DNA from 3 places in the Ruegeria sp. CDSC045 genome. Region 3 is predicted to be linked to each of the others. Evidence: riboswitches for the same ligand, from Rfam matches in the RefSeq annotation. Region 3 holds a riboswitch; each other region holds the start of a gene.

Region 1 (6,952 bases), on a different contig from region 3:
TAACCGGATATGAGATCCATATGGGCCGCACCGAAGGCAACGATTGCACCCGCGCTTGGCTGGAGGTCGAGGGCCGCCCGGAGGGCGCAGCTGATCGGACTGGCCGGATACGCGGAAGCTACCTACACGGTATATTCTCATCCGATCAATTTCGGGCCGACTACCTACAGCTTTTGGGAGTCTCTTCCACCCTGCACTATGAGGACGGTGTCGAAGATACGCTTGATCGTCTGGCCGACCATCTGGAACGACATATGGATCTGGACCGCTTGCTGGAACTGGCTGAAACGCCGATTAGAGGCTGACTTTTACTCGGCTTTTTGCTCGGCCAACGCACGGTAGATTTCGCGGCGAACCATTTTTCGAACGTTCCGCGTAATGCGTTCACCCAGTACGCCCTGCAGTTCTTCACGAACAACCTGCGCAATCAAAGAGCGCAAGCCATCTTCATCAAGCCGGGACATGGCAGCATCTGCTTCTGAACCTGTTGTATCCGCGGCAGCCGATACCTCTGGGTCCCGTACAAACACTGCCTTTTCAACAGTCTCAGTCTCTGCATCTGGGGCTTCGTCTTGGGGTTGCCATTCCAACGGTTGATTTGGCGTTCCTGAATAGGCATCTACGCTGTCACCGTCGGGCTCCCACTGATCTTCGGTCCTGGCGATCGCGGCTTCCAGCGCCTCAATTTTGGCACTTAGACTTTTGGCTATGCCCTCTTCCGCAACTGGATCAGGTGAATGCTCTGTAGCCGACTCCGCTTCATCACCCGCAACAACATCGCAGGCGCGCAAAAGCATCGGTTTCACCGATTTTTCAGCGCTGTACTCAGCATCCAGCTTGAAAGGCTGCGTCTCGACACCTGTTTGCTCGCCAACCCTGAGCGCATCAGTCAGAACAAGCCGCCCTGGCTTTCGCTCTGACTTGGAACGCACCAGATCGGGAACTTTTCGACCTTCTTCGCTGACCAGCCGCTTGACCGATGACAGTACGTCTTCGATCCCGGAGTTCACGACATTGTCTGTCATTGTTTTCTACCGCTCTAACCTCAGGTCCGAGTGTAGCCAAACAATGCAGACCTCACAACAGGCAGTATTGGGTGTTTAGTCCCGACGCAGTGCTTTCAGGACCCGATCCAGATCTTTGCTCTGCTTGCTGACCTGCGCGGGGGCTTTCTTCACCAGATTATAGTAAAGGGTCGGATCGTAAATCTGAACCGCCAGACCCAAACGCTCGGCCGTGAGCAAACCTTGGGCCTGCAGCAACTGATAAGCCGCCAGAGATCGCTCGGTTCTGGAAGCAATTTCGGCAAGCTGCGCGTCCAGCAAATCCTGCTGAGCAGCCAGCACGTCCAGAGTGGTCCGCGCACCCAAAGTTGCCTCTTCGCGGATACCATCAAACGCAACTTCCGAGGCGCGTACACGTTCCGAAGAGGCCCTCAGGCTTGCGCTTGCAGTTTGAAACCGAACATAGGCATCAGACACGCCCTGCGTAATGTTCTTTTGCACATTCAGCAGATTGGCACGTGACCCATCCCGCGAGGCCATTGCGCGGCGCACGCTTGCCGCGAGTCGACCACCCGCATAGATCGGCTGGCTGAAGTTCAGCGAGATACTCGCATCATTCACATAATCGTCGTCATCATAGCTCTCGGTGACGCCCGCATCAGCGTTCAGGCTGACATTCGGACCCAGGCCCGCGCGCTGCTGCTGCACGACCAGATCAAGGGCGCGCACCTGATGCTGGGCGGACAGAATGGATGGGTGATTGCGTTGGGCCAGGCTGACGGCCTCGCTCTGGGACCGGGGCAAGTTTGGCAGGCTGGGCTGACCAGCAGTACGGCCCGGCAGTTTGCCAACTGCGTTCACATATTCCGCCTGAGCAGTGCTCAGATCGCCGCGCGCATTCGCCAGATCGGCTTGCGAGCTTGCAAGCTGAGCCTGAGACAATGCGACGTCTGTGCGGGTAACTTCCCCAACTTCGAAACGATCCTGCGAGGCGCGAAGCTCTTCTGCGGACAGTTCAACGTTGTTTTGACGAATCGATACGGTCTCTTCCTGCAGCAGAACACTCAGGTAAGCGGTCGCCGCGCGGAATAGGACCTGCTGTTCGATATCGATCAGCGCCTGCCGGGTCGACAGCACCGTTTCCTGCGCTGATTGCTTGCCCAGAATCGAGGCTCCGCCATCGTATAAAAGTTGGCTTAGCGTCAGGCCCGAGAAGAAGTTCGAAGGATCAACACTGTTCGTAACACCACTGTTTCTGCTGCGCGTATAGTCTTGGCTAACCGCGACGGTCCAGTTGATAATAGGGCGCAAAGCCGACAGCGCGATCGCCACATCCTCGTCTGCAGCCCGAAGCAGCGCCCGGTTCTGTTCCAGCAAACCACTAGTATTATATGCTCCGATGAACGCGTCGGTCAGGTTGTCGGCCCAAACCGCCCGTCCAGGCAACGTGCCCAAAGCAATACCTGCAGTCACTGCCAGAGTCCTGACCAGCTTTCCTCCTGCTGCAAAACGCATGGCGAAATCCTCTCAAATCAAAATAACGCAGCCCTGAGGGCAGTTTGCGTCTTTGTGTTGAACTAATCAAGGCAGCAGATAAATCTGCCCGCCGACTATAGCGAAAATGCACTCTCGGCCGAGAAGGCTTTCAGAACAGGTGCACTGGCGTTGAATGCCTGGCGCCAGGTAACGCGATCGCCTGATTTGTGGCCTATACGGACTGTCCCAAGATCACCTTCCATGAACAGGCAGGCGATACGCCCATGATCCTTAAGCTGGTCAATCAATGCAGACGGAACCTCTTCTACGCCGCCCTGGATCATGACCACGTCATAAGGCCCATGCTCGGCAGCGCCCTCATCCAGCGGCCCCACGTGAACAACCACATTATCCGCGTCAGCCTCCATCAGCAGCGTTTGCGCTTCGGCAGCTAGCGCTTCATCCGCTTCCACCGCTACGACCAACTGCGCCATACGGGCTGCAACAGCCGTCGAATATCCCAGCGCCGGAGCAATATCCAGAACAACCTCATCATTGGTAATGTTCAGCACATCCAGCATCTTGGCCAGTGTTCTCGGTTCCAGAATGCAGCGTCCAGCCTCAAGTTCTATCAAACCCTCGACATAGGCGGCTTCGCGTTGCGCGTCTGGCACAAAATTCTCGCGCTTGACGGACAGCATGGCATCAATGATCGGGAACTTGGTAACGTCCGAAGGCCGGACCTGCGTATCGACCATGGTGCGGCGGCGGGCTGCGAAATCTGTCATTGGATCGCTCATTCATTTCCCAAGGTTGCTGGGCTTGTGCCACATCCCGGGCAAACCAGCAACGGCCCGCAAGCGGAAACTTTCGTCTGTCGTGAAGATTTTAGAGTGATCCGATTGGGTGATCCAATTTTCAGTTCGTCAAATTTAGACCGAACCCACTGGACGCCCCGGATTAAAGCTGCTAAAACGCCTGTCACACCACGGCAAGTATTTGATATTACTTGAAAAGGCGAGTTGGCGGAGTGGTGACGCAGCGGATTGCAAATCCGTGTACACCGGTTCGATTCCGGTACTCGCCTCCAATACTTTCAAACAGTTGCTTCGCATTCGGCTTTTCGAGCCTGCGACATGCCGTCTCGCCACGGCAGTGCTCTGCTGAGTCAAGCTTGACACCGGATTGATCAGAAGGCGGTGAACTCACTGGCTCGGCCGGTAAATTTGACCGCTCTATCGATTCCACGCGATATGCCCTTTGAAGTAACGGGCCCGCGAATCCTTTCGTCTGGATATCTTCGAGGTGCAAAGCCCAAATTCGCCTGCGGTCATTTTGCATATGGCTGACCAAACATGCCGCTGACAGGCATTGGCAGGTCGCTTTTCCATTCTCGATGATTTCCGTGCGTCTGCCGCGCTTGACAAGCCCCCTGCCCGTGCCGCATGTCCCATCCGTTGGTGTCTGCACATGCAGATGAAAAGGGAATGCGTCAGCGGTCATCCGTCAAACGCAGCCGCCCCCGCGACCGTGACCGGAGAGGGTGCCCAAAGCCACTGGCCAGACAGGCCGGGAAGGCGGGACATCTGCCAGAGGCCAGCCTCTGACATCCGCAAGCCGGGAGACCTGCCAACATCCGAAGTTGAAACCGGACGGGGTGATCCGGTGTCGGGCCCATGTCGCAATACGTGGCCCGCATGAAACCCCGTCCCCCGCGAAGAGGATTTGGGGGGATGAGAGACATGACCGAGACCACACCTGTTGAACTGCTGGTGTGCACGACCTGCCGCCGCGGCCTGCCCGTCGAGAATGATGCAGATCGTCCTGGGGCGTTGCTGCACAAGGCGTTGGAGCAGGCAGAACTTCCTGATGGCGTCACTTTGAAGGCAGTAGAATGCCTTTCAAATTGCGATCAGGGCTGCTCGATTGTGCTGCGTGGCGGACCCAAACGTTGGACCTTTGTCTATGAGCATCTCGATGAAACCGATCATGTCGAGACCATTGTTGAAGGCGCGACCAAATATCTCGCGACCCAAGATGGCCTCGTTAAATGGCGCGAACGTCCTGAACATTTCCGCAAAAACTGTGCGGCCCGCATTCCCCCGATTGGAGCTTAGATATGAGCAATCTCGAAAAACTGCCCGTCACTGTGATCACCGGCTTTCTGGGCTCGGGAAAGACCACGCTGGTGCGTCATCTGATGCAGAACCCGCAGGGCAAGCGCCTGGCCATTGTGGTCAACGAGTTTGGAGATGTTGGCGTCGATGGCGATATCCTCAAATCCTGCGCGATCCCCGATTGCCCGGCGGAAAACATCATGGAATTGGCCAATGGATGCATCTGCTGCACCGTGGCAGATGATTTCATCCCGACCATCGAGGCGCTGATGGCGCTAGAGCCGCGCCCCGATCACATTCTGATCGAAACCTCTGGCTTGGCCCTGCCCAAGCCGCTGCTGAAAGCGTTCGACTGGCCGGATATCCGCTCGAAAATCACCGTGGATGGCGTAATTGCTCTGGCCGATGCCGAAGCTGTGGCCGCCGGTCGCTTTGCCCCAAATGTCGCTGCGGTGGATGCCCAGCGCCTGGCCGATGACTCGATTGATCACGAAACGCCGCTATCCGAGGTGTTCGAGGACCAGATCTCCTGCGCCGACATCATTCTGCTGACCAAGCCTGATCTTGCTGGCCCCGAGGGGGTCGCCAAGGCCAAGGAAATCATCGCGGCAGAGGCTCCGCGCCCGCTGCCCGTGGTCGAAGTGGCCGAAGGCGCTGTGGATGTACGTGTTGTGCTGGGGCTTGAGGCCGCTGCCGAAGATGACATGGAGGCACGTCCCAGCCATCACGATGGCCACCACGATCACGAGCATGATGATTTCGAAAGCATCATTGTTGAACTGCCGGAACAGACCGATCCGGCCCAGTTGGTCGCCAATATCGAACGTCTGGCGAATGAACTGAACATCCTGCGGGTAAAAGGCTATGCCGCTGTTGCCGGCAAACCCATGCGCCTTTTGGTGCAGGCTGTCGGGGCCCGTGTGCGTCATCAGTACGACCGCCCGTGGGAGCCAGGTGAAGACCGCCGCTCGCGTCTGGTGGTCATCGCCGAACATGACGACATCAAAGAGGCCGAAATCCGCGATATCCTCGTGGGTGTAACCGAGGCTGCCGAGTAAGCCATGCACGTCGTCTTCCGCGAAAGCCACGGGTTAGAGGAAACGGAGACCCCAACCGATCTGGGCCAGAGCCCGGCGGATCTGGTGGTGCTGTCCTTTTCCGACAGTGACCTTGGCGCTTTCGCGGCAGGCTGGCATCGGGGGGGTGGACCCGAAGGTCGGATGCCGACCCTGCGGCTGGCCAATCTAACGGCGCTGAAGCACCCGCTTTCTGTCGACACCTATGTCGAGCAGACGCTGGAGGGCGCCAAAGGCATCCTGATCCGCCTGATCGGTGGCGTGCCCTACTGGTCCTATGGCTTGCAGCAGGTTCTGGCACTGGCTCAAGCCAAGGGCATTGCCGTTGCTGTGCTGCCTGCGGATGGACGTGAAGATACGCGGCTGGATGACTATTCTACCCTGCCCGTTTCAACCCTGCGGCGGCTGGCGCATCTTTGCGACACAGGCGGTGAGGTCGCAGCGCAGGCGGCACTGGCGCAGATGGCACTGGCAGCGGGGTTGTATGCCGGGCCGGTGATGGGTGCCAAGACGATCCCGGAATGCGGCGCGTGGTGCCCGGATCGGGGGGTCATCCCTGCGGACACAGCCTTCGACGGTGATGCCAAGCGCATCCTGGTGACTTTCTATCGTGCCTATCTGACCTCGGCTGACACGGCCCCTGTTGCAGCCGTGATCCACCGCCTACGCGCCCGTGGGTTCCAGGCCATCGGCCTGTTTGCGCAGTCCCTCAAGGCCCCTGCCGCCGCCGATTGGCTGCGCGAACAGGCCGTGGTGCTGGCCCCCTCGGCCATCATCAACGCTACATCCTTTTCGGGCAAAGGCGCCTCGGGCACCTCCCCGTTGGACGCCGCCAATGTGCCGGTGTTTCAGGTCGCCTTGTCCACCGCACGCCGCAAGGCCTGGGTCGATGCAGAACGCGGGCTGTCCCCCGCCGACCTCGCAATGCATGTGGTCCTGCCCGAGGTGGATGGCCGCATTTCGGCGGGCATCGCTTCGTTCAAGGAACCGGGCAAGCGCGACCCGTATCTGGAATATTCCCGTTTTGCCCACCGCCCCGAGCCGGAACGGGTTGAGGCGATCATTGATCGGGTGGACGGCTGGCTGCGCCTAAGCGACAAACCCAAGCCAGATCAGGTCCCAGCGTTGGTGCTGTCGACTTATCCCGGCAAGGACTGGCAGATGGCCCATGCGGTTGGCCTGGATGCGCTGGCCTCGGCCGAGGCGATGCTGTCTGATCTGCAGGCCGAAGGCTATGACACCGCACCTGGCGCGCCGATTGCCGAGACGCTTCTGGATG
Region 2 (6,952 bases), on a different contig from region 3:
GCAATGTCACTGGGACATTCTTTCATCTGATCGCCGAGGCCTCGGTATGAGTGGTTTTGTGTCCTTCATCGGTTCAGGCCCCGGCGACCCGGAATTGCTGACGCTGAAGGCGGTAGACAGGTTGCAGAAAGCTGATGCGGTGCTGTTTGACGACCTCAGCAGCGGCCCGATCCTGAGCCATGCCCGCGAGGATGCTGACCTGGTTGGTGTCGGCAAACGCGCCGGGCGCCCCTCGCCCAAGCAGGATCACGTCAGCCGCTTGTTGGTCGAATATGCACAAACCGGTCAGCATGTTGTGCGGTTGAAATCCGGTGATGGCGGCATGTTCGGCCGGCTTGAAGAAGAACTGGTGGCCCTGCAAGAGGCCGGGATCGACTATGAAATCATCCCCGGCATCCCCTCGGCGGTAGCGGCGGCGGCAGCGGCAGGCATTCCGCTGACCCGGCGACTGACCGCGCGGCGCGTGCAATTCGTCACCGGCCACGATGTCAGTGGCAAACTGCCCGAAGATCTGAACCTGGCAGCACTGGCTGATCCACAGGCTACGACCGTCGTATTTATGGGCAAGCGCACCTTTCCCCTTTTGGTTGGCGCCCTGCATTCGCACGGCCTACCGCTGGACACGCCTGTATTGATGGCCGAATCCGTCTCGACCCCCGAACAAAAGCTGCAACGCTCGACCATCGGTGCCTTGTCGCAGCAGTTGGAAACCGAGATCGGCACCGCCCCGGCCCTGATCCTGTATGGACCTCTGGCAGAGTTCGAAAATGATTGACCTGACGCTGATCGGTATTGGCACCGGCAACCCGGATCATGTGACATTTCAAGGGGCGCAGGCGATCCGTTCGGCGGACCTGGTCCTGATCCCCCGCAAGGGCGAAAACAAGGCCGATCTGGCAGGGCTGCGCGAGCAGATCATCGCTCAGGTCGCGGATACTCCTCCGCAAATCGCGTATTTCGACATTCCCAAACGCCGTGCCGATGATGGCTATTTACGCGGAGTGGACGAATGGCACGACGCGATTGCATTGCGCTGGCAGGAGGCCATCGCAGCCCACCCGAAGGCCCGTCATGTGGCGCTGCTGATCTGGGGGGATCCGTCGCTGTATGACAGTTCGCTGCGAATCGCGGCACGTTTGACCCCTCAGCCAGAAACACGCGTGATTCCCGGCATCACAGCGCTGCAAGCGCTGACGGCGGCCCATGCGATTCCGATCAACGAACTGGGCGCGCCCTATATCGTCACAACTGGTCGTCGCATCCGGGACGAAGGATGGCCGGAAACCGCAGAAAACGTGGCGGTGATGCTGGATGGTGAATGTTCATTCCAAAACCTGGACATGGAAGACTTGGACATTTGGTGGGGCGCATATGTCGGCATGAAAGAGGAAATCCTGATCAAAGGCCCTTTGGCCGAGGTTGCGCAGCAGATTCTGGACCGCCGCGCCCATGCCCGTGCCGACCATGGTTGGATCATGGATATTTATTTGCTGAAAAAGCGCATAATCTGACACAATACGTCGCAAATGATGATTGCACCGCCACAGCTATAGCGGCTAAATGGGGGTGTCTGGTCCTGCCGGAGAAATCCGGATGCTAAGAGGGAATTTGGTGCGACTGCCTCGGTGGTCAACTCCAAAGCCGCCCCCGCGACTGTAAGCGGAGAGCCCCTGTTCAACCAGCCACTTCCGGTTCTCCGGGGGGAAGGCGAACAGAGGCATCGACCCGCAAGCCAGGAGACCTGCCAGGCGCAAAAACGAAACACCGGCCGTCGGGTGCGGCGGCAGAGGAGAATACAAAATGGCAACACAAACGAAAACAGCATCCGCCGCGCGTACAGGCTTTGTTCCGGTCATGTTTGCAGTGGTTCTGGGTCTGGGCCTCATTACGCTGACCGGTCACGTTCAGGCAGCGGCCCTGCATGATGCAGCGCATGACGTGCGTCACGCGACCGGCTTCCCCTGCCACTAAGACCGTGTTCAGTCGTATATTGACCAGCGCGTTGTTCGCTGGTGCTGCAGCGGGGCTGATTGCCGCCTTGCTGCAGTTGGTATTTGTGCAACCAGTATTGTTGCATGCCGAGCTTTATGAATCCGGAGAGCTGGTGCATTTCGGGGCCGAGACCGTATCGGCTCATCCCGAACTGCCGCGCATGTTCTCTGAACTGACGCGTGATGCGCTGAGTGTCATCTTTACCATGCTGACCTATACCGGCTATGCGCTGGTGATGGTTGCGCTGATGTCGGTAGCCGAAGGTCAAGGGCATCAGATTGATGGCCGGACCGGCGTCCTTTGGGGTTTGGCCGGATTTATCGCCTTCCACCTTGCACCAGGTTTCACCCTGGCGCCCGAAGTGCCGGGTGTCGCGGCAGCCGATGTCTATGCACGTCAGGTCTGGTGGTTCGCAACGGTAGCAGCAGCCCTTGTCGCCATGTGGTTGATCGCCTTTGGAGGTAACCTGATCAGCTATGTGATCGCCGCAGTACTTCTGTTGGTGCCACATCTTATAGGTGCACCCGAGCCCGATGTTTTCACCGGCCCTGTGCCGACTGAAATTGGCGCGTTGTTCGCGGCACGAGCTTTTGGAATCGGTCTGGTTGCATGGGTTCTGGTTGGCGCGTTCGCTGGCTATTTCTGGCAGAAAGAAGCGCAACCTTCCGAAGCAACGGCCTGATCGCACTTCGATTGAACGCGCCGGGTGTAAACTTGGCGCGTTTCCCTATGTTTTCAAGGAAATACAATGACCCGTTCACTTGCTCTATTCGTGATCGGTCTGGTCTTTGGCGGCGGTACAGGATTTGTAATTGCTGCTGCAAACGGCGTCACATTTGATGGCCACGACCATTCTGATCCGTCTCTTCACGGAGCCTCACCCACTGAGACCATGGCCCACGATCATTCCACGGCCTTGAACCTACCGGCAGGCACAGATGCACCTACACTGGACATCGCTCTGACACAGGATCCTATGTCTGGCTGGAACCTGCATGTTATGCCAAAAAACTTTACCTTCGCACCGCAGAACGCATCGACCGCAGACATGGCAGGCGAAGGGCACGCGCATGTTTACATCAACGGAGAAAAGCTCGCCCGGCTTTACGGCAGTTGGATGCACATTGATCAGTTGCCCAAAGGTGAGGTCGAGGTTTCGGTTTCGCTGAATTCCAACAGCCATAGCCCGCTTTCGGTCGATAACGTGCCGGTTCGTGCTGCGGTTACGGTTCAGGTTGACTAAAGCGCCGGAATACGCGCACGCAAACACATCCGAAGCCGCCCGCAGGGTCGGGCGTCTTCGATCCAGCCCTGCGGGCTGTTCAGGTAAGTACGGCAAGTTTCAGCGATATCCGCAGCATCCGCCACCACATCGACACCCGAAAACACATAAGATGCGCGCCCCAGCGCCTGTATAGCCAGCGCCGTGGGTTCCGCGCAGCTGCTGAAACAGGCGTGTTCGCTCAATTCGACCTGATCCGTCAATCCAGCCCTTTTCAGTGCGTCCTTCACAGCCTGCACCTCGGCCGCCCGATCGCGTGCGGTGCCACAGGTTTTGCAGATCATCAGGCGCATCCGATCCAGACCTTTCCCTTCGTCCTGCGCCCGTTTCTGCGGCTTTAAGCGGCGCGGCGCAATCCCGAATGCACACAAGATTGTGAGTGCGACGTTCTCACATTTCTGGCAGGATTCCTGCAGACACCTTAAAAGGAAGCCTCTGGATGAAACTGCTTTGGACCGTCTTCGCCCTGCTGGCCCTGCCCGCCTGGGCCGACGAACCGCTCTCGGGATGGGCCGTGTATCCAACGGGCAAAAGCTATGATGAATTAGTCTCGGACACCAAATCGGCGGTTAAGGCAAACGGTCTGATCGTGGTCACGCAGGCCGGCCCCACCAAAGCCGCCGCCGCGCGGGGAATTACAATCCCAGGCAATCTGGTGATCGGCGCCTTCAACAATGACTATGCGGTGCGCGTGCTGGAAACCTCGGTGCGCGCAATGATCGAAGCACCGATCCGGTTTTACGTGACCGAAAACGAGGACGGCACCGCCACCCTATCCTATAAAACGCCCAGCTTTGTATTCGCGCCCTATATCTATGAGGGCGGAGACCCCCTGAGGGACATTGCCCAGGAATTGGATGACACCTTTCAGATCGTGGCCGAAGCCGCTGTCAAATAGTCACACTGGCGTGATGCGCCTTGCGTCCGGGTCTGTCCTCCGCAATCTGCGTTGAAACAGTTTTCGGAGCTTTACTGATGCAGGACTCGTCGCCCCGCGCTGCGGACATTCTGGCCCAACGGCTTTATGAGGCTGGCTGCCGCCACGCTTTTGGCATGCCAGGTGGCGAGGTGCTGACCCTAGTGGATGCGTTGGAAAAGGCGGGGATAACCTTTCACCTGACCAAACACGAGAACGCGGCCGGCTTTATGGCCGAGGCGGTGCATCACCGCGACGGCGCCCCGGCCATTCTGGTGGCCACACTCGGCCCAGGCGCGATGAACGGGATCAATGTGGTCGCCAATGCGTTGCAGGACCGGGTGCCAATGATCGTGCTGACCGGCTGTGTCGACGCAGATGAGGCGCTGACATACACCCATCAGGTCATGGATCACGCACGGGTCTATCGCTCGATCACCAAAGGGACGTTCATGCTGACCGCCAAAGGCGCGGATATTATCGCAGACAAAGCGGTGTCGCTGGCCAATCAACCGCGCCCAGGACCGGTGCATATCGACGTGCCGATTTCGGTTGCGGATGCGCCTGTGACCGATGTCAAACGCCGCCGTCTTGTCAAACCTGCCGCCGTCGCGCCCGAGGGGGATTGCGTTGAAAAAGCCCGCCGCTGGGTGGCACAGGCCGAACGGCCCATCGCGATTATCGGCCTGGATGTTCTATATGACGACTCGCGCAATGTGGTGCAGGCGTTCCTTGAACATTTTGGCATTCCTTTTGTGACAACCTACAAGGCCAAGGGCGTGGTTCCCGAGGATCATCCACTGTGCCTTGGCGGCGCGGGCCTGTCGCCGCTTGCTGACACCCATCTGGTGCCGCTGGTTGAACAGGCCGATCTGGTGTTGTGTCTGGGCTATGACCCGATCGAAATGCGCCCAGGCTGGCGCGAGATTTGGGACCCCGAAGAAAAGCGCGTCATCGACATTTCGGCGGTTCCGAACGATCACTACATGCATCAGGCCGGGTTGAACCTGGTGGCTGATATCGGCGCGACCCTCGAGGCCATTGCAAAGGGCAACCCTGCCCGCGCCACCTGGCCCGGCGGCGAACCCGAACAGGTTCGGGCCGCCCTGGCGCGAGCCTTCCCTACTGATGACGTATGGGGTCCCGCCGCGGTAATTGCGGAAACCCGCGCGGTTCTTCCTGCCGAGACATTGGCCACCGCTGACAGTGGCGCGCATCGCATCCTTCTCAGCCAGATGTGGGGATGTTCCGAAGAACGCGGGCTGATCCAATCTTCGGCGCTCTGCACCATGGGCTGCGCTCTGCCAATGGCCATCGGGCTGAAGCTGGCCGAACCCACGCGCCCGGTCATCAGCTTTTCCGGTGATGCCGGGTTCCTGATGGTCGCCGGAGAACTGTCGACCGTTGCCGAGATGGGGGGTAACCCGATTTTCCTGGTGTTCGTTGACGCCAGCCTTGCCCTGATAGAATTGAAACAGCGTCAGCGGCAAATGGGGAACGTAGGCGTCGATTTCGACCGCCACGACTTTGCAGCTTTGGGCCGGGCCTTCGGTGGGAATGGTCACACGGTGCGCACCCGCGCCGAACTGAGGGATGCTCTGGAAGCGGCAACCAAGTCTGATAGGTTCACCGTAATCGCTGCTGAGATTGACCGCGGAGGATATGATGGCCGGATCTGAAGGGCCGCTGAAGGGCGTCAAGGTTCTGGACCTGTCCCGCATTCTGGCCGGACCGACCTGCACACAGTTGCTGGGCGATTTGGGTGCCAGCGTTATCAAGATCGAAAACCCTGCCACTAAAGGGGACGACACGCGCCAGTGGGGCCCACCCTATGTCGCAGATGCCGACGGGGTTCCATCGGATCTTAGTGCCTATTTCATGTCAGCCAACCGCAACAAGAAATCGGTCGCCATCGACATCACCACACCCGAAGGTCAGGCGGAAATTCGGCGGCTGGCCTCGTTTGCGGACATCCTGATCGAGAATTTCAAACCCGGCGGGCTTGCGAAATACGGGCTGGATTACAAATCGCTCTCGCAGGAATTCCCTAGCCTCGTCTATTGTTCGATCTCAGGCTACGGGCAGGATGGGCCTAACGCATCAAAGCCCGGATATGATCTGATGGCGCAGGGCTATGGCGGTGTCATGTCTCTGACCGGCGATCCCCAAGGGGCGCCGATGAAAGTTGGAGTTGGTATCGCTGATGTCATGTGCGGTATGTATGCCTGCGTTGGCATTCTGGCAGCATTGCGCCACCGGGACCAGACCGGAGAGGGACAGCAAATTGATCTGGCTCTGGTCGATTCCCAGATTGCGTGGCTGATCAATGAAGGCGTGAATTATCTGACATCCGGCAATGTGCCACAACGCCGTGGGAATGGTCATCCAAATATTGTTCCATATGACGTTTATGAAACCGCCGATGGCCATGTGATCCTTGCTGTAGGTAATGACAGTCAGTTCCGCCGGTTCTGCGAATTCATCGACCAACCTGATCTGGCGGATGACGTCCGCTTTGCGACGAATCCGGCGCGGCTGGAAAACCGAGATGCGTTGAACGCCCTATTGCGCCCTGCGGTTCAGTCATATGACACAACAACCGTCATCGCAGAACTTGAGGCACGCAAAGTACCAGTTGGGCCGGTCCAGACCCTGGATCAGGTTTTTGACACCGAGCAGGTCGCGGCGCGGCAAATGCAGATCGCGATGCAGGCTGCCCCGGCCGAGGTAAAACTGATCGGAAACCCGCTGAAATTGTCGCG
Region 3 (6,952 bases):
CCTGACTTGTGCGGCAAACAAAGTCAGAAAGCTCAAAGACGAAAATTGCGACCTGATCATCGCGCTGGCCCATACCGGTTTCGGACCGGACAGGTCACAACGGAATATGGAAAACGCGATTATTCCGCTGGCCGAAATCGAAGGTATCGACGCAATAATTGCTGGTCATTCCCATTTGACCTATCCCGTCAAGGCCGGCTCTGAAAACACTCTGGTGCATGGCAAACCAGTTGTCTTACCCGGAACGGCCGGATCACATCTGGGGGTGATCGACTTGAAACTTCACTCGGCAGAGCGCGGCGGCTGGACCGTTGGCGAAGCCCGGGCGGCGCTACGACCGATATCTGCAGGGCGTCCCGACGAACTGGTATCACTGGCGCCCGAAGATCCGGAATTGTTGCATCTGTTTTCCTCTGGTCATGCCGAAACCCGCAGGCGAGCGGGCCAGCCGGTCGGCCGCACCCCGCACCATCTGCACAGCTATTTCAGCTTTTGCGCCGAGGACCGTGGGCTGAGGCTGGTCGCCGCCGCCCAGGCTGCCGCGTTACGTCTGTGTATGTCCGATACCGACCTGGCAGATATTCCGATTTTATCGGCGGTTTCACCTTCGAAATTCGGCGGTCGGGCCGGGCCGCGATTCTATACGGATGTTAAGCCTGGCGAGATATTCCTGCGTAACGTGGTTGACCTGCATGTTTTTCCAAACGAATTGCAGGGTGTCATTGTATCCGGTGACCAAATCGTGGACTGGCTTGAGATGTCCGCAGCTGTTTTCAACCAGATTTCGACCGGATCTGCATCCGAACTTATTTGCGAAAATCGGGTGGGTCACAACTTTGATGTGCTATACGGGCTGTCCTGCAGAATTGATCTGACACAACCTCCGCGTTTCGACGATATGGGCACCTTGATCAATGCCGAAAACCGGCGTGTTTCAGAGGTTCTGGTCGGTGCCACCCCCATTGCACCGGATCAGCAATTTGCCGTCGCGCTTAACAATTATCGCGCCAGCGGGGGCGGGCATTTCCCATTTGCGGGTAATGCGCAACGTATCAACATGCCCATCCTGCCGGTCCAGCAAGCCCTGCTGGATTATCTGTCAGGCACCTTGGTCAGCGATCCGCTGGAAGAGGCCCAGGAACCCTTCAGAATCACTAGTAACACGGGTACGCAGGCGATCTTACGCACCGGTCCAAATGCCCACCGACATCTGCAGGACATTCAGGAATTTGATCCACAAGTCCTTGGAACTGACGGAAATGGCTTTTTACGGATTCTTCTGACCTTCTGACGGGTTGTGTTTTTCCGGCCAACTGCCTATATCCACCCTCGAGAGGTTGGCGCGGGCGAGCGCCTCGCCAACCTGGTCAGATCCGGAAGGAAGCAGCCACAACGAGCCCCGCTTGGGTCGATGTCCAACCTCTCACTTACGCGCAACGACCGCCGCAGGAGGGACTTTATGATTGTAGCAATGACCCTTCGGGCAGAGCGTTTCCGGGACTAACCCCCGCTTTTGCCTGAACACGTTACCGATGGGTGCGCGTCTGCCACCCTGATGGTTTCCTGTATCTGAACACAGGCAGAACAATGTCCAAAACACTTTCGGACCTGGGATGGTCCTCTCATTTTGCAGCCCAACATGCTGTGAACCCTACCTGCACACCGCATCGCATCAACGCCGTCCATCGTGATCGCCTGATCGGCCTGAATGCGCTTGGCGGCACATCTGATCTGACCCCTGACCGATCAACCGGCGAATTTGCGGTTGGCGATTGGGTCCTTGCGGATGATCAAAACCGCATTCGGCATCTTTTGGAGCGCAAAAGCCTCTTGCAACGCCGGGCCGCAGGCACCGGTGCGCAAGTTCAGCTGATCGCGGCGAATGTGGATGTGCTGTATATCGTCAGTTCCTGCAATGCCGATTTCAATCTGGCACGGCTTGAGCGTTATCTGGCGCTGGCGCATCAGGCCGGGTGCTATCCGGTTGTTGTCCTGACCAAGGCCGACAGCTGCCCTGACCCAGAGAGCTATGCCAGTCAGGCCAGTTCGCTGGCTCGGTTTCTGACCGTTCTAACCGTCAACGCGCTGGAGGCGTCAGAAATTGATCCGATCCTGTCCTGGTGCCCTGCCGGGCAAACTGCTGCTTTGGTCGGCTCATCCGGTGTCGGCAAAACCACATTGGCGAACGCCATGACTGGTCAGGCCGGGGCAACGGCGGGGATCCGCGAGGATGACGCACGGGGTCGCCACACCACGACCCATCGTGCGCTTCACCCGATGCGAAACGGGGGGTGGCTGATTGATACGCCAGGAATGCGCGCCCTGCGTTTGATGGATGCCCAAGACGGCGTGGATGAGGTTTTCTCAGACCTTCTGGAATTGGCTGCGACCTGCCGGTTTTCAGATTGCCAGCATCAGGCCGAACCCGGTTGCGCCGTGCAAGAGGCGATTGCCGATGGCCTGCTCTCGCCGGACCGGCTGGTACGCTGGAACAAGCTGCGGCGCGAGGATCAGAGGAACTCTGAAACCCTTGCGCAATCCCGGGCGCGCGACAAAGCCTTTGGTAAAATGGTGCGGTCTGTCATGCATGACAAAAAGTCTCGCAACAGACCCTAACGGGGACGGAAAAGCGCGTCTTCAGGCAATCAACCGGGGCCAAAGCGCCTGATTTCTGCGGGCAAAGGCACCGATATGACCGATCTCGGGCACTCCGATCTCTTTCGGAGACAGCAGATGCCGCCGCGCCTTTGGTCCATACAGATCGGCAAGCCGCCAGACAGCGTCTGGCGGCACCATCTGGTCGTCCTCGAAGGTGAACAGGTCCACCGGCGTATTCGATTGCGCCCATCTCGCTTCGGGCAGAGCGTCACCGATCTGCGGCACATAATTCTGCGGCGCCGTGCACCAGCTACGCCATTGCCAATAGACCGGACCAGGCAAATCGGCACCGATCCCCACCGCTTTGCCCGGCAGATAGCCCAGCGCATTCACTGCCAGACGCCCATGCACATGCCAGAACATCCACGCCAGCCCGCGATAGGGCCAGGGATGGTCGGACAGAGTAACCAGCCCCGAACATACACAGATCATCCGGTCGATCTGATCAATGTCTGGCTGCACCGGCCCCAGCAAGCCGCCAAGGGAATGACCGATGCTCCACTGCAAAGCGTCCGGGAACCGCCTGCGCATCTCAGCCCGTGCGGCGGGCATGTCGACCAAGGCCCAATCCGCCATGGTCACCTCGGAGGTTTTGAGTTTGTCGCGCAGCGAATGCCCGAAATCGCTGTAGTCATAGGTCAAACAGGCAATACCCTGTTCGGCGGCCAGCCAACGGGCAAAATGCTGGTAATATTCGCGCGGCACTGCAGTTGCGCTGTGAATCACCACGGCGACCTTCGGCTCGGTTTCAGGCAGATACAGCCGCGCCGACAGGCTGGCAGAGCCTGAGGCAAAGTCAAAGTCCTTAGTCTGGACGCAGGGCGTGGTATCAAGCATGGCGCTTCCGACAAATTCTGAACTACTCGGTTCACTCAACAATCGGCCCGATTTCGGCCACCAGAGTCAAGATTTCATCAAGATGACCAAACGTCCGGTTTGAACCCCAACAGGTGGCTTGACTCGGGGTCTGCATAGCCGCTAGCGATGTGGTGATGGTTCTTGCCCCGGAATTGGGGCGGGATGAAAAGGGAACACGGTGCGGTCTGCCCCGGCGATGCCGGAAAGGGCCAACTCCGCGACTGCCCCCGCAACTGTAAGCGGTGAGCAATGCCGAAATACCACTGGCCCCAGGGCTGGGAAGGTCGGCAAAGCGACGACCCGCAAGTCAGGAGACCTGCCATCGTATCGAAACCGAAACTCGGGCGGGGTGTCCGGGCAGGTCGTCAGCGCGCTGTCACACCTGATCCTCACCCTTCGTCCTGCGCGCGGAGGGCGCATTATGATCTGGAAAACAAAGACACATGAATTCACCGCAACCGTCTGTCAGAGGACCGGGAAACCCTGCCCCGCCCTGGCCCGAATGGCACGCGCCATGGCCGAGGCGATAGCGACGGCAAGGCCTGCGACATCCAAAACATTCGAGGTCGAAGGCACCAGCGATCTGACCCATTGCACCGAAGGCTGCACGGCCCGTTTTCGGGCACAATCAGAACAGATCAGAGTCTATTGCGGCACCAGCACGGACACGCCGACAGAAAAGCTGGACGCCTATGGCGACATGATGTTCGGGCCGGAGTTCATCCAGAAATCCGCTGGTTTTCTGTCAGAACCACCCTGTGCGATGCTCGACGTATCGACCCTGCCGCCGCGCAGCGACAGTATTCCGTATCAAGTGTCTGCCTGATTCAAGGAAGGGTTCGGGCCGGCAACCCGGCCCAGTCCTTTTGCGCGTCGGTTTCCACCGCGCAGGGCCGAACCGCACGCAACCGCCGAAGCGCTTGGTCAGGCGCTTCGCCGCATTCCACCATTAGCCGCATCACAACCATCCCCGAACGTCCGCACCCACCGCGGCAATGCACCAGCACCTTGCCGCCACTGGCAAGGACATGTTGGGCGGCGGCGCTGGCTTGCGGCCAAAGCGCCTCAACCTCAGGCGTGGGGGCGCCGAAATCGGAGACCGGAAGGTGGACCCAGGCAATCCGTTCGCACTGCAGGTCCGCCTCGAATGAACGCGCGCCGGAATGCTGGAACTCATCCAGAGTAGTCATCGAGATGACCAGGTCCGGCGCCCAATCCCGGATTACTGCGAAATCCCCAGCATAATCGCCCGTGACACCCGGCAGTGGGCACAGAGCGATCTGCCCTTTGCCCAATCCAAGAGGGTGAATTGCAAAACTCTCCAACACAGCTCCTTTTCCTGCATCACCACATGGGGCTAAAGCCCCTCATGATTTACCGGCTCTGATACAACTTGCCAAAACGAAATTCCTTTTCGCGCGCGGTGGACGCGGACGGCGGGGGTCTCTACGCTGCAAACCTGACACGAATCCAACAGAGCAGACATGACCGACACGCCCAGCCCCGCCTATCAGGTTCTCGCGCGGAAATACCGCCCGGAAACTTTTGCTGACCTCGTCGGTCAGAACGCAATGGTGCGCACGCTGAAAAACGCGTTCGAGGCCGACCGGATTGCACAAGCCTTCATCATGACTGGCATCCGCGGCACCGGTAAGACGACCACGGCCCGGATCATCGCCAAGGGCATGAACTGCATCGGTCCTGATGGGCAAGGCAAGCCCACGACCGAACCCTGCGGCCAGTGCGAACATTGCGTCGCCATCATGGAAGGCCGCCATGTCGATGTGATGGAGATGGACGCCGCCAGCCGCACCGGCGTAAATGACATCCGCGAAATCATCGACTCGGTGCGCTATCGTGCCGCCAGTGCACGCTATAAGATCTACATTATCGACGAGGTTCACATGCTTTCGACCAGCGCGTTCAACGCGCTGCTCAAGACGTTGGAAGAACCTCCTGCGCATGTGAAGTTCATCTTTGCCACGACCGAAATCCGCAAAGTCCCGGTGACTGTTCTGTCGCGGTGCCAACGATTTGACCTGCGCCGGATCGAACCCGAGGACATGATTGGCCTGCTCAATAAGATCGCAGCGGCTGAGAAGGCACAGATCGCGGATGATGCCCTGGCGCTGATCACCCGCGCGGCCGAGGGGTCGGCGCGCGACGCAACATCGCTGCTGGATCAGGCAATCAGCCATGGGGCCGGTGAAACCAGCGCAGATCAAGTGCGCGCGATGCTGGGTCTGGCCGACCGGGGCCGGGTATTGGACTTGATGGAAATGATCCTGCGAGGGGATGCAGCAAGCGCGCTGACTGAATTGGGCGGGCAATATGCCGAAGGGGCCGATCCGCTATCCGTGCTGCGTGACCTGGCCGAAATCACGCACTGGGTTTCGGTTGTAAAGATCACGCCAGACGCAGCCGAGGACCCGACGGTTTCCCCTGATGAACGTGCCCGTGGTCAGCAAATGGCCGAGGCCCTGCCAATGCGCGTTTTGACCCGGATGTGGCAGATGTTGCTGAAAGCGCTGGAAGAGGTATCGGCCGCGCCAAATGCCATGATGGCTGCTGAAATGGCCGTTATCCGCCTGACCCATGTTGCCGACTTGCCCAGCCCCGAAGAGCTGATCAAGCGCCTGCAGGACAACCCGCCTCCGCCTCCGAATGGCGGTCCTGGCGGTGGTATGGCCGTGCCCTCTCAGGCTCCGGTACCAGCGGCATCATCTTCTTACGTATCCGCAACTAGCAGCCCCGCCGGCGCGCCGTCGGCCGCTCTGGCCCATGATATCCAATCGGCGCTTGCACGGTATCCGAGTTTTGACCACGTGGTTGAATTGATCCGCACCAATCGGGATGTGAAACTTCTGGTCGAGGTCGAAAACGGGGTGCGGCTGGTTTCTTACCAACCGGGGCGGATCGAATTCACCCCGACACAGAACGCACCCACAGATCTGGCAGCGAGACTGGGTTCGTCGCTGCAACGATGGACTGGCAACCGCTGGGCTGTGTCGATTGTGGCCGATGGTGAGGTTGCGACCATCGCCGAGATTCGAGACGCCGCTGAGCTGGCGTTGAAAGCAGAGGCTGAGAAACACCCGTTGGTTCAGGCGGTGCTCATGCAATTTCCGAAGGCACGCATCAAACGGATCGAAACCCCGGAGGAACGCGCCGCCAAGGTAGAAACCGAAGCCCTACCTGAGGTCGAAGACGAATGGGACCCGTTCGAGGAGGATTAACAGCTGCACTTTGCACACATCGATGCGGTCTACTACGAAGCATGCGAAGTATTTAACCCTGGCTGGGATGGCGAACCGGTTAGCGAATTGGTCGAAGCAGTTGCTCTCACCTTGCATCCGGTATCCATGGTCTTGCTGGTGTTGTCTGCTATAGCAATCTGGCGCGGAAACCTATGGATCGCATTGGCGACGTCCTTCGC

The links. Region 3 has a riboswitch for cobalamin ahead of AC2FH6_RS14930 (hypothetical protein). Riboswitches for the same ligand answer to the same signal wherever they lie in the genome.
Region 1: it holds a riboswitch for cobalamin, as region 3 does, so the genes downstream of both, AC2FH6_RS04835 (DUF1636 family protein) here and AC2FH6_RS14930 (hypothetical protein) in region 3, are expected to answer to the same signal.
Region 2: it holds a riboswitch for cobalamin, as region 3 does, so the genes downstream of both, AC2FH6_RS04905 (CbtB domain-containing protein) here and AC2FH6_RS14930 (hypothetical protein) in region 3, are expected to answer to the same signal.

What each region holds. Positions count from the first base shown of each region.
Region 1 is NZ_JBXWOE010000001.1:962,236-969,187, forward strand. Features, by position in the region: gene AC2FH6_RS04810 (cobyric acid synthase) at 1-305, shown strand, start outside; gene AC2FH6_RS04815 (hypothetical protein) at 309-1,025, opposite strand; gene AC2FH6_RS04820 (TolC family outer membrane protein) at 1,101-2,519, opposite strand; gene AC2FH6_RS04825 (protein-L-isoaspartate O-methyltransferase family protein) at 2,615-3,268, opposite strand; tRNA gene AC2FH6_RS04830 (tRNA-Cys) at 3,497-3,570, shown strand; cobalamin riboswitch at 3,922-4,128, shown strand; gene AC2FH6_RS04835 (DUF1636 family protein) at 4,223-4,597, shown strand; gene cobW (cobalamin biosynthesis protein CobW) at 4,600-5,655, shown strand; gene cobN (cobaltochelatase subunit CobN) at 5,659-6,952, shown strand, end outside.
Region 2 is NZ_JBXWOE010000001.1:978,750-985,701, forward strand. Features, by position in the region: gene AC2FH6_RS04890 (cobyrinic acid a,c-diamide synthase CobB) at 1-50, shown strand, start outside; gene cobA (uroporphyrinogen-III C-methyltransferase) at 47-775, shown strand; gene cobF (precorrin-6A synthase (deacetylating)) at 768-1,511, shown strand; cobalamin riboswitch at 1,555-1,763, shown strand; gene AC2FH6_RS04905 (CbtB domain-containing protein) at 1,801-1,971, shown strand; gene AC2FH6_RS04910 (CbtA family protein) at 1,976-2,674, shown strand; gene AC2FH6_RS04915 (hypothetical protein) at 2,741-3,235, shown strand; gene AC2FH6_RS04920 (DUF1636 family protein) at 3,232-3,558, opposite strand; gene AC2FH6_RS04925 (DUF302 domain-containing protein) at 3,714-4,172, shown strand; gene AC2FH6_RS04930 (thiamine pyrophosphate-binding protein) at 4,250-5,869, shown strand; gene AC2FH6_RS04935 (CaiB/BaiF CoA transferase family protein) at 5,856-6,952, shown strand, end outside.
Region 3 is NZ_JBXWOE010000008.1:136,355-143,306, reverse strand. Features, by position in the region: gene AC2FH6_RS14950 (5'-nucleotidase C-terminal domain-containing protein) at 1-1,291, shown strand, start outside; RNA gene ffs (signal recognition particle sRNA small type) at 1,331-1,429, shown strand; gene rsgA (ribosome small subunit-dependent GTPase A) at 1,588-2,616, shown strand; gene AC2FH6_RS14935 (alpha/beta hydrolase family protein) at 2,638-3,495, opposite strand; cobalamin riboswitch at 3,635-3,854, shown strand; gene AC2FH6_RS14930 (hypothetical protein) at 3,938-4,342, shown strand; gene AC2FH6_RS14925 (protein-tyrosine phosphatase family protein) at 4,344-4,844, opposite strand; gene AC2FH6_RS14920 (DNA polymerase III subunit gamma/tau) at 5,001-6,752, shown strand.